DNA from 4 places in the Gardnerella sp. KA00243 genome. Region 1 is predicted to be linked to each of the others. Evidence: riboswitches for the same ligand, from Rfam matches in the RefSeq annotation. Region 1 holds a riboswitch; each other region holds the start of a gene.

Evidence for each region. Region 1 has a riboswitch for thiamine pyrophosphate ahead of HXT50_RS01750 (hydantoinase/carbamoylase family amidase). Riboswitches for the same ligand answer to the same signal wherever they lie in the genome.
Region 2: another riboswitch for thiamine pyrophosphate. It lies ahead of thiM (hydroxyethylthiazole kinase); the one in region 1 lies ahead of HXT50_RS01750 (hydantoinase/carbamoylase family amidase).
Region 3: another riboswitch for thiamine pyrophosphate. It lies ahead of thiC (phosphomethylpyrimidine synthase ThiC); the one in region 1 lies ahead of HXT50_RS01750 (hydantoinase/carbamoylase family amidase).
Region 4: another riboswitch for thiamine pyrophosphate. It lies ahead of HXT50_RS01340 (ABC transporter permease); the one in region 1 lies ahead of HXT50_RS01750 (hydantoinase/carbamoylase family amidase).

Annotation. Positions count from the first base shown of each region.
Region 1 covers NZ_CP058375.1:443,716-446,840, forward strand. The annotation lists gene HXT50_RS01725 (hypothetical protein) at 329-577, shown strand; tRNA gene HXT50_RS01730 (tRNA-Gly) at 990-1,062, shown strand; tRNA gene HXT50_RS01735 (tRNA-Cys) at 1,091-1,161, shown strand; tRNA gene HXT50_RS01740 (tRNA-Val) at 1,192-1,263, shown strand; tRNA gene HXT50_RS01745 (tRNA-Val) at 1,303-1,375, shown strand; TPP riboswitch at 1,630-1,719, shown strand; gene HXT50_RS01750 (hydantoinase/carbamoylase family amidase) at 1,913-3,125, shown strand, end outside.
Region 2 covers NZ_CP058375.1:874,495-877,619, reverse strand. The annotation lists gene thiM (hydroxyethylthiazole kinase) at 1-1,171, opposite strand, end outside; TPP riboswitch at 1,161-1,272, opposite strand; gene HXT50_RS03355 (hypothetical protein) at 1,468-2,283, shown strand; gene HXT50_RS03350 (PD-(D/E)XK nuclease family protein) at 2,327-3,125, shown strand, end outside.
Region 3 covers NZ_CP058375.1:586,947-590,071, reverse strand. The annotation lists gene thiC (phosphomethylpyrimidine synthase ThiC) at 1-1,524, opposite strand, end outside; TPP riboswitch at 1,522-1,627, opposite strand; gene HXT50_RS02345 (methionine ABC transporter permease) at 1,692-2,372, opposite strand; gene HXT50_RS02340 (methionine ABC transporter ATP-binding protein) at 2,375-3,125, opposite strand, start outside.
Region 4 covers NZ_CP058375.1:341,047-344,171, reverse strand. The annotation lists gene eno (phosphopyruvate hydratase) at 1-875, opposite strand, end outside; TPP riboswitch at 1,086-1,210, shown strand; gene HXT50_RS01340 (ABC transporter permease) at 1,200-2,015, shown strand; gene HXT50_RS01335 (ABC transporter substrate-binding protein) at 2,171-3,125, shown strand, end outside.

The sequences.
Region 1 (3,125 bases):
GCCTAGCAAAGCCGTGGCGCAAGGGCGGTTTTCCTTTTCGTCCTCTTGACAATGACGCGCCATGGCACTTTAGATCCTTTCTGAATATGTGTGTGATTCCTAGAAGTTATAGCCATTTAGGTTGACTGGAATCGTCTTTTTCACCTATGGGGGGGGGGGTGATCTTAATGCGCGTGTGATCCTCGACAACCAGCTTTCAAGACTGGAACATTAGTCTGAGGAGTACCATTTTCAATATTTTCTTCAAAGGTTGAGTGAAGAAAAGAAAAAGTGTGCGTGTTAATACTGCGTTCACAGTTATAGAAGATAAGAGAGGAGTTAAAAGCTAATGAACATGCAGAAAATTTATTATGACATGGCTGAAAAACTTCGTCCCTATGCTGAGCCATACATGAATGAAGATTGCAAAGAAGCAGCTAGTAATGCTACATGCGCAGGAGAGTCTTATGAAGCATTAGCAGATTACTTAAGTTTTGCATGGGAACAGCAAGATACTCCTTGCAATCTTATTGTTGAAACATACAATCTTATTGACGATGACTATCTTGATTTATATAACGAAATGGCAGATAACTAGGGATCCAACGTCGTCAACATTCTGCAGATTACGACGAAGATGAATAAATCTTATATTAAAAAAACACTTAAAATGAAAATTGCGAGGGACCCCTCGACTAACAATCTGACGTAAACGGCAGCTGCGAGGCCCTCGCGTTATTTTCATTATAGCTTTATTTTTTATAATATCCAATGTAACAAATGATTCAATAAATACTATTGTTCAAAAACGTTTATCTAGAAAAGATACGAAGCTGAATTGCGTTTGCATAGTAGAAAACGGGAAAATTAACTATTACAAAAGAGCTGGTCATTCCCCCAAAACACCACCAAACGACACGCCAAAATAGGCGAGGGCTTGCATTTGTAAATATTTCGGGTATAGTAGTTACTCGTGCTTCGGAGCTGACATTGTTCAGTAAAGTTGCATTGCGGACATAGCTTAGTTGGTAAAGCGCAACCTTGCCAAGGTTGAGACCGCGGGTTCGAGTCCCGTTGTCCGCTCTAGGTCCGATGAGTTATTCGACCTTACGGTGGGTTAGCCAAGCGGTTAGGCAGCGGCCTGCAAAGCCGTATAGATGAGTTCGACTCTCGTACCCACCTCGATTAAGCGGGTTAGCTTAATACACAACCGGGCGGTTGGCGCAGTGGTAGCGCACTTCCCTGACACGGAAGGGGTCACAAGTTCGAACCTTGTATCGCCCACTCGAAAGGATTGCCTTTCACACATAATTAAAAAATTTTGGGTGATTGGCGCAGCGGCTAGCGCACTTCCTTCACACGGAAGGGGTCATAGGTTCGATTCCTATATCACCCACAATATGTTCGCAGTGTAGAAGCACTGCGTTTTTTGTTATCTGGCTATTTTTTATTTCCTAACTTACATATGAAAATTTTTTGCAGCCGAACATACCTGCAACCACAAATGGAAGCAATATCTCATATCAGTCAACAAATCAACCAATCAACCAGCCAGTCAATCAATCAACCAATCATTTCTTCACAGAAACACACATACTAATGTTCATTTTGAGTTCATTTAATATCGTGCTATACTCGTCCGAGTACAAGTGAAAATTGCAGGGGTACTGGAAACAGTTGAGAAACACCCTTTGAACCTGTTTTGTTAAGACATGCGTAGGGAGCAATTACAATAAGTGATTTCTTTCTGTCACGATTTTCGTGACATCTTGCGTTGCCACAAAGTAGTAGCAATTACACGAGTATCAACTAAACAATTAAAAAAAGATTTAAAAAACAATTAAAAACTAAAAACCAAACACCAAAACCAAAAAAATATCCGCCTGAATGTCACTTTTGGGAAAACTTGCACAAGTGAGGAGGAATACTGCACATGATCGATAGCAGCATAAGTGCTGAAACTATAGAATCGGCCATAAGCTGGCTTGCAGGATTCACAGAAAAACCAGGAGAACAAGGAGTTACTCGACCTCTTTACACAAAATCTTGGAAACAGGCTCTTTTTGCTCTTCGTCAACGATTTGAAAAACTCGGTATGACTGTGGAATTCGACCAAGTTGGAAACCTAATTGCAACTGTTGAAGGATGCGAAAAACCAGAAAGCATAATAGCTTGCGGATCGCATATTGACACAGTTTCAAGAGGAGGTCGTTTTGACGGCCAACTTGGAATAGTTGCAGCCTATTTAGCAATTAAGAATTTACTTACTAGATATGGAAAGCCAAAGAAAAGTCTTCGCATTATCTGCTTAGCAGAAGAGGAAGGCTCACGTTTCCCATACGTATTCTGGGGTTCAAAGAATTTCTTCGGGCTAGCCAAAAAAGAGGACGTAGAAAATATTTGCGACAGTGAAGGTGTTCCTTTCGAAACAGCAATGCGTGAAGCTGGGTTCAATTATCAAACAACTCAACCTAAGTTCGCAAATCTTGAAGCCTGGATTGAGCTACACATTGAGCAGGGACCAACGCTTTACAGCAATCACGAAGATTTAGGTATTATCACTAGCATTGCCGGTCAGCACCGTTGGGATATTCATCTTAAAGGCGTACAAAATCACGCTGGCACAACAATGATGTCCTACAGGCACGATGCAGTAGATTGCATGTCTCATATAATCGCCAAGAATCTTGACAAAGCCAAGCAAGCAGGCGACCCACTGGTACTTACTTTCGGTAGAATCAGCGTAGTTCCAAATCAAGTAAATATTGTTCCTGGAGAAGTTACTTTTTCAATGAACTGCCGTCATACAGATAAAGCTTTTCTTGATAAATTCTTGCAGGAACTCGACGAGGATATTCACGAAACTGCCAAGTCTTATGGCATTACAGCGCAGATCGATAAGTGGATGTCTGACGATCCTACACCACTTAGCGACGATATTATTAATCTTTTGAAAGATCAAGCTAATAAGCAAGGTTATGCGTACAGAGTCATGCATTCAGGTGCTGGTCAAGATACGCAAATTTTTGCTCCGTTTGTAAAATCCGGAATGATTTTTGTTCCTTCAAAAGATGGTATTAGTCACGCTCCAGAAGAGTACACAGATCCGCAAGACGCTGTTCACGGAGTAAAGCTTTTACGAGATG
Region 2 (3,125 bases), 430 kb from region 1:
AGTTGAAACCAAGATGAGCTGCGCAATCAACATGATCGTCAATAAACACAGGCACATCGCCGTGTCCGGAATCAATAAGCGCGTGACGCAACTTCTTCGCCTTGGCCGAAATTTCAGCGTCATTGGAATACTTATCGCGCAATTGCACAACTGTAACTCCGCCTTCAACTGACTCTACTGCAACTTCTTCTTCCGGGCGATTTCCCATGCGCGGATCCGTTACCAAATACAGTGTCCAATCAACAGGCTCCACCGTAAACTCAATATTTGTCAAACTAAACATATCATTTACGCTAAGAGTTGAAAGCGCATCCATCCACAGTGTGCGGAAAGTGCCTGGAGCTGTGGTTTGGCGAGCTGCCCAAGTTCCAGCCGCTGCTGCGTGCACGTGCGCTGCAACAGTTGCTGCGAGCGGACGTTCCGGGTTTGCGCCAACGTATGCTGCAACTAACGCTCCCAAAGCGCAACCTGTTCCAACTACCTTAGTCATAGCTTTGTGGCCACCTGTTACGCGAGCTAAACATCCGTGAGCGTAAATCGCGTCTTTTTCTCCGGAAATTGCCACTACGGATCCGTATTTTTTAGCTAATTCGCGAGCAGCTTGAAGCGCGTCGTTTACGTTATCGTGAGAATCTACGCCTTTTCCGTTGCTTTCTTTGCCTGCAAGTGCCATTATTTCGGAAGCGTTTGCACGAATTACAGTAGGGTGGTGCTTAATAATTTCGTGTACAAAGCGCGCGCGAGGTGCAAGTGCTGGAACGCCGATTCCAACCGGGTCAAGCACCCACGGAGTATCAGCTTTTTCGCATCCTTCAACAGCTGCGCGCATGTATTCGGAAGTTTCTGGCTGATGGAATGTGCCAACGTTTATGAGCACGCCTGTGGCAATTTGCGCAAGTGCATGCGCTTCTTCTGGATCGGTTACCATAATTGGCGATGCTCCTGCAGCGAGCAGTGCGTTGGCTGTAATGTCTTGCACGATTACGTTCGTGATGCAATGGGTGAGTGGCTGCTGTGTGCGCACACGTTCGATGCATTGACGCACGTCGTTAAGGAACATACGTCGGCGTGCGCGTACAGAGAAGCATGTGTCGACTTGCGTTGTTGAGCTTGTGCAGTATTCGTTTGCTTCGTTGCAGGTATTTGTTTTTTCAGTGTTGCATGTTGTCATAATGTTTCCCTTCGCTAGCACTATCTAGATCAGGTTTTACGGATGTAATCTCAGCGCTTGACTTCACAATTTGTTGCAATTGCGCACTCCGAACCATCCTTCGACTATATCTTTTGTTCATGACTTACGCTCTTTTGCGTTAGTGTCTCATTTTGCTTGTTTTGCAGCACTTGCAGGAATCTACAAAAATCGCGCCGCATTTTTGCAACTTCTTCTACATATTTTTGCTTTCAACTGTGTAAACATAAATATAGTAAATAAAAAGTAGATTATAGAAGTTACGAAAGCGAGATAACATGGCAAACGATTCCATGCTAGAACAAAAGACTCCGCTCACAGCGCGCGAATACGCGACACGCACAGCAATACGCGCGATTGCAATCATCGCATCTGTTTATGGTATGGCTGCTTCGTGGGAAGGCTTAATGACCTTCACTTATTTTACGAATCTTTCTAACCTTATGATTTGCGTAGCTCTTGCTGGATCGCTTTTGCTTGATACAGCTGCGTTTATGCGTGCTCGTAATTCTGTAGATTTAGCAGCGCAGCCAGTTTCCGCCTCCCAGCAAGATTTCGCAGCATCTTGCGCATGGTTCGACTCAAAATCCAACGCTTGGTACATTTTCAAATTCATGATGACCATCTCAATTGCTGTCACATTCACTTTGTACCTGTGTTTCTTAGCACCTACCAATAAGCTTGGTTTTGTCGGCGCTTACATGAATAACGGATGCAGCAGCCTTTGCGTTCACGCAGTTGCGCCGCTTCTTGCAATCGCTGATTTTGTGCTTTTTGATTATCGTTTCCGCTCTACTCGCGCACATTTGTATGTTTCTACTGTTCCGCCTCTTGCTTATGTTGCTTATGCTGCTATGCTTAGCGAGTTTGCTGGTGTTCGTTGGGGTGTTCATGCAATGCGCGCGCCTTATAATTTCCTCAATTATGGCGCTCCTGCCGGCTGGTTCGGCTTTGCACCGCAAACTTTTAATGCCACTACTTTGGGCGTTGGTGTTGCGTATTTGTTAATTGTGTTTACTCTTATTTTTATTGGTGTCGGCAGTGTATTTCTTGCGCTTAAGGATGCTCGCGCTCGTGCAATATTAAAAGAATAGTATTGTTGCGCGCCACTATTGCCTAATTGCTAGAATTAAGCGTATGAGTGAGGATACTGCATTACAAGCATTATTTGACGGTACGTTACGCAATTCTTCTGGCAATGTGACTAATGCGTTGCTTGTGTATGGTGCGCCGAATACTGGTAAAACGCAGTTTGCTGTGCGCGCAGCAATTTCCGGCTATAAGCGTTGGTCGCATAATGTTACTGCGATGGCTGTGCAAAATCGTGTTCTTGCTTCAAAAATTGACAATATTATTATTCGTCAAATTGGTGTGAGTAAGCAGTCTCGTCCAGTTGGCACTTTGGCTTCTTTAGCTTTTAATATCATTTCTGCTTGCTGTAAGTTAAAGAATGAGCCTTCGCCTAAGCTGCTAAATGGTGCTGAGCAGGATTCTTTGCTTCGTAAAGTTTTGCGCGCACACATTGAGCATGTTATGTGTGGAGATAATGGTGATTGCAATATATGCGCGCTTTTTAAGGATTATTTTGAAACGTCTCAATGGGTTATTCCATTAACTTGCGCAGTTTCTAATACTTCCGCCACTTCTAACACTTCCGCGCCTTCAACAACTCAGGCTGCTCAAGCAGCTTCTTCGTCTCCAGAATTTTTGGCAGATAGTTTCGATATTAACAACGCTTTTATGCATCAATTGCGCGATATGCTCGCTCGTTTAGATGAGCTTGGTATTAGCGATTTTGAAAGCGAAAATTCAGTTCTTTGCGCTCTTAGTGACGAGCAATCTTACGCCAATAATAGTGATATTTTACAAACGTCTGTGCTTATTAAACGTAGATTAACTCAATGGCGTTTGGCGTTTGCTTTGCGAGCTGAATATC
Region 3 (3,125 bases), 140 kb from region 1:
GGTATCCGCACCCCACTTCGTGGCCCACGTAAGCTTTTCTACTTCTTCGTCAATAGACGACGTAACAGCAGAATTACCCATGTTTGCGTTGAGCTTAGTTAAGAAGCGTGAGCCAATAATCATAGGCTCAGCTTCAGGATGGTTAATATTGCAAGGAATTACAGCGCGTCCTGCTGCAATTTCTTCTCGAACTAGCTCTACATCGCAATTTTCGCGCGTTGCAACGTATTGCATTTCCGGAGTAGTAATTCCGTGACGAGCGTACCACATTTGCGTAATCGGATGATCTGCGCCCTTCATTGGCTTATGCGTGCGACCACGCCATTCTTTAGAAGCTTTGCCTCGCTTAATTGCGCGCTTGCCGTCGTCTTGAAGATTGCGCCTGCGACCCTCATATTCCACAACGTCACCGCGGTCGCGAATCCAGTCAAGTCGAAGCGGAGCCAAGCCTTCCTTCGGATCGCACTTTGGACCTTCAGTATTGTAATCCTTAAAAGGCGGGTTAGGACCTACGCCAGGAGTATCCGAAAGCTTAATTTCCGTATAAGGAACTTCCAAATCGTAAGAACCATATTCATACTCAAAATGAACTGGAGTTGTTTTGCGAATATGAGCTTTATCGCGCTGAGTGCAACCACGAGCTGCAATGTCAACTCGCTGTTGTTTAGCTAATTTCGCAGCATCCTTTGCTTCTTTAGCGTTAATAAAAGTTGGTTTCTTTTCTTGAGTTTCTGAAGATTTTGATTCAGAATTTTCTGCAACTATTACTCGCTTAGCGTAGCCGTGCTTTTCTTCGCCTCGCACAGCTTTCCAATGTTCAACAAACTCACGCATAGTTGATTCTGGTGTTTCTGAAGAATACAGTGCTTCAGAAACGAACCATCCTGCAGCCTTAGTGTGAGCGATTGTATCGATATCGTCGAGCGCAGTTCTTCCGCCAACTAGAACTGGGAAATCACTTGCGGAACAAATCGTATTAATTTTCGCTTCGTCCAGCGTTGTGTGGTTTGCTTCCAATTCGTAAGCGGCAGTAGTGCTTTCGCATCCTTCTTCAGGATTGTGCATTGCTGTTACGCAAATGTAATCAATGCATCCATCTGGCAGTTCGTTTATTACTTTAACTAAGCTTTCGGTTTCAACAGATAAGCCGATTACAGCATCTTCGCCAAGAAGTGCGCGAGCCTCTCTAGGCTCCATGTCGCTTTGTGCTAAATGCACTCCGTCAACTTTGATGCTTTGATTGCGAGCTTGCCAAACGACATCAACACGTTCATCGATAACAAAAGTTACAGAATCGCATTTGTTATTGTCTTCGATGATTTGTGCAATATCGCGTGCAATAGTAGTGATTTCTTTAGCGTTTTCATTGTTGCAATGAAGACGAATAAAAGTCGCTCCAGCGCGCAAAGCATCATCGACAATATCTGTAAGTGGACGATTATTACAAGCTTGTGGGTCTGCAATAAAGCAGGCACTTAGATTAAATTGATTACGCATTGATGCGTACGGATAATTCGATGTCATACTAAAATCGTTGCTCCCTACGTTGTATTAACTAACAGGTTCGAAGGGTTAGGCAAATTAATACCATCTCAGCCTTCTTTCGAAAGCACCCCTGCAAAATGTCGAATTACCAGTAAGTTTACACGATTATGTGCATTTAATTGGTGGTGGGTATGTTGCGAAATTCTTTAGCGTTCGTGATGATTGATTGCGCGTGAAATAAAATCTCCCAAGCTTTGCACAATCTGCACGAGGATAATGCAAAGAATAACAGCCACTGTCATCACATCGTATTGATAGCGCTGGTATCCGTATCGTATTGCAATATCTCCGAGTCCGCCTGCGCCAACTGTTCCAGCCATTGCGGAGAATCCAAAAAGCGTAATAAATGTAAGCGCAGCTCCGCGAATTAGCGAAGGTAAAGCTTCCCACAGCAACACTTTGCAAACAATTTGCAATTTGCTTGCTCCAAAGCTTTGTGCTGCTTCAATTAAGCTTCCGTCAACTTCGGCTAAAGATTGTTCAACTACTCTAGCAACGAATGGTGCAGCAGTAATTACCAGTGGCACAATAGCTCCAGGAACTCCCAAAGAAGTGCCAACTATGAGACGAGTAAAAGGAATTATTGCAACTAATAAAATAATAAACGGCACAGAACGCACGATGTTAACAATCCAGCCTAGAACTGCGTTAATTGGCGCGTTAGGGCAAATACCTTTTTTGTTTGATGTAATGAGAAGTACGCCAACTGGAAGTCCAATAAGGTATGCAAAAAGTGTTGCAACTGATGTCATTACGAGTGTGTCTTGCACGCCTTCAATAAGTAAGTCACCGTAGTCGTTAAAAAATTGTGTAGCAGCTTCTAACATTGTTATTTCACCTCATTGGTAAGCGCGTTTGTTTGTGCGTCTGTTGCCTCGTTTGCAAGCGTGTTTGTAGTTTTAGCACGATGATTTTCTTGTTTTTCATCTGCAATAAGAGTTCGCAAAATATCGCTTTGTGGATTTGCAAAAAGCGTATCCGTGTCACCTAATTCCACAATGCGTCCGCCATCAATCATTGCAACTCGGTCGCAAATATTTCGTGCTACAGCCAGCGAATGTGTAATAATAACAAGTGTTACGTTGAGTTCGCGGTTAATTCGGCGCAATAAATCAAGGATTTGCGCAGTAGTTGTGGAGTCCAGTGCGCTTGTTGCTTCATCGCAAAGCATAATCGACGGATTATTCGCCAATGCTCGTGCAATTGCTACGCGCTGCTGCTGTCCGCCTGAAAGTTGGCTAGGGTAGCGGTTTGCAAAATCTTTTAAACCAACTAAGTCAAGCAAGTAGTTTGCGCGTTCTTCTCGTTCCTTTTTTGCAGTGTGATTTAACTCTAATGGGAAAGTGACGTTTCGCAATACTGTACGTTGCTGGAAAAGGCTAAAATTCTGGAAAATCATGCCAATATTAGTGCGTACTTTTGCAAGTTCTTTATCTTTTACTTCGCTAATATCATTTCCGTCAACAATAATTTTGCCAGAAGTTGGTCGCTCAAGCAGATTCATGCAACGAACTAGCGAAGACTTTCCTGCACCAGAAGAACCAAGGATTCCGAATACTTCTCCCGATTCAATAGTCAGA
Region 4 (3,125 bases), 100 kb from region 1:
CCTTCTTCCTGGAATGGATCTTCGATGGAAACGATTGGATACTCGTTGATGAGCTTCTCGTAGTAATCGAGCATGTAAGCAGATTCGCGCTCTTCGCCATCGAAACGATACTTACCAGTTTCCTTGTTGTAGAACTCAGAAGAAGCAACGTCAAGAGAAATACCAATCTGCTTGCCTGGCTCATAGCCAGCGGCTTCGATTGCATCCATGATGTACTTCAAGGAATCCTCGTTGGACTTCATCTTTGGAGCGAAGCCACCTTCGTCACCAAGACCAGTAGCCAAGCCTTCCTTCTTCAAAACATTCTTCAAGGTGTGATAAACCTCAACACCAGCGCGCAAAGCATCGCTGTAGGTCGCGAAACCGTAAGGAGAAATCATATACTCCTGAATATCGGTTGCGAAATCAGCGTGAGCACCACCGTTCATGATGTTCATGTTTGGAACTGGAAGAATGTGACCATTGGTGCCGCCAATGTAGCGGTACAACGGAAGCTGAGCAGACTCAGCAGCAGCGTAGAGAGCAGCGAGGGAAACGCCGAGAATTGCGTTAGCACCAAGCTTGCCCTTGTTTGGCGTGCCATCAAGCTCAATCATCGTCTCATCAAGAGCGCGCTGATCGGTGGCATCCATGCCAATAACCTTAGGTGCGATTACCTCGTTGACAGCCTTAACAGCTTCCAACGTGCCCTTGCCTTGATAACGGGACTTGTCGCCATCGCGACGTTCCCAAGCTTCAGCCTCACCAGTAGAAGCACCAGAAGGCACTAAACCAATACCCTGAGCGCCATCTTCGGTCTCCAAATAAACCTGAACAGTAGGATTTCCACGAGAATCCAAAATTTCGCGTGCATATACGCTTTCAATAGCTGCCACAACTACTCCTTTATACCTATGGGTTGTGATGACTCTTCCAAGATTAGTGCGTTTTATGGACGTTATATTGAGTACCAGCGTATTTATGCCGTGAACGTTCACAATATTTTGATTTAATTCGAGTCATATGAGCCAATTGTATATTTTTAAGCAATATCGTTTATAAATATCGATTTCAAATATACATGTCCATACCCTTGGGAGATAATGACCACAGACACGGGGTGCGCAACTACATCGTGCCAAACAACAATACATACAGTGTTGCGCTGAGAATACACTCGTTGAACCTGATATAGCTAAAACTATCGAAGGGATTGTCGCATGACTTACAGTTCGCCTAATAAAGCGAAAAACATATTGAAGATTGCATTTAAAGCGGTATCTTCGTGTAAAGTGTGGATTTCAACCATCCTCATTTTGGTTTTGTGGTTTTTTACAACTCTTTCTCCAATCGAAGACCGTTCTTTGCCATCCCCATATGAAGTAATACAAGCTTTTATTGATTTAAACAACGAAGGCATATTATTAAAATCCTTAGGAATAAGTATTTTACGAGTTCTTTTAGGACTTTTGTTAGGAATTATTTTTGCTGTTCCTGCAGGCATACTTGCGGGAGGCAGTAAGCTTGGCAATATTGTAGTTGATAAACCAAGCCACATGTTGAGGTCAATTCCATTCCCGGCTTTAGCTCCAATATTAATAATTTTCCTCGGAATAGATGAAACGATGAAAATAGCGCTTATAGCTGTTGGCGTTTTTGGACCTATGTACGTTAATATTCGCGACGGAGTGCGTAATATTGATCCGAAACTTCTCGAATTAGCACAGGTTTATCACGTTAAAAAATCTACTATTTTTATATCTATTTTGCTTCGCGGTACACTTCCAAGTTTTATGACAGGTTTGCGATTTGCAATATCTGTAGCATGGGTTGCATTAGTGACTTGCGAAACAGTCAATTCTTCTATTGGAATTGGATACATTCTTTCAAGAGCGCAAGAATTCTTTAGGCCAGATCAAATGATGGCATGCGTTATTATGTACGCAATTGCAGGTCTTGGATCTGAGCTTACTGCAAACATATTAGAGTATCTTCTTATACCCGAACGCAGATTAGATAGAAAATCACGCCAATAATCTAGTAGTATCAACATTTTTCTAAAGTTAACTACTTTTTAAAATGCATTAAATTGCTTTTTAAGAATCAGTCAATATTTAGAATCAACAACCAAATAATAACAACCAAACAAACAACAGATAAACAAAACAACAAACAAAAGGAGCTGTATATCATGGCTAATTTAAAAATGCGATTTTCTAAAAAGAGCATTATTGCATTAATCTGCGCTGCTTGTGCAACTGTATCTCTTGCAGCTTGCGGAAACTCACAAAAATCATCAAGCGCTTCTTCAAAAGAAGACGCTGGAACTATGAGAGTTGCTTATCTTTCTACAGCAAATTATTTAACTACTTTGAAAAATGAGAAATTCCTTCAAGACGAATTTGGCAAATCTAAGGTAGTTTACACTGGTCCTTACACTCCAGTCGATGGTCTTACTGCTGTTATGAGCGGAAATGCAGATGCTACAACTACTGGAACCGGACGCTTCATTGATTTGATTGCTGAAGGACAACCATGGGTAGCTTTTGCGCTCGAATATTACAATGGTGATTCTCAAGGAATCGTTGCATCCGCAAAAAGCGGCGTGAAAACACTAAAAGACTTATACGGAAAGAAAGTTGCTATTATTCACAACGGTGATACTGGCGATTACATGCTTCACCGCGCATTCGATAAAAGTGGTTTAGACGTTTCTAAAGTTAACAAAGTTGAGATGAGCCCTAAGAACTTCCAGGCAGCATTTACTTCTGGACAGATTGATGCAATTTCCTCATTCGATCAGAATCTTGCTGCAGCAATGACAACTCCAGGCGCAAAATTGCTTGTAAATGCTAAAAAGTACGGCAATATGAATGTTACTATTCACATTGTTTCTAAGAGCTTTGCCCAAAAGCATCCGGATCTTGTTAAGAAGATGTACAAGGCTCTTGTTCGCGAAGCAAAAAAGTCTCATAAAGAAAACAATGTTATTGGAAACGCTTACAAGCAGCTCGGAGCAAGCGAAACTATTATTAAGCAAATTAAAAAGTTTGACAATCCAACTATTCGCCCAATCGATGAAAAAGGTTTGAAAATGATGGAAACTCAGGCTAAAGAATACGTGAAATATGGTTTAATTAAGCAAG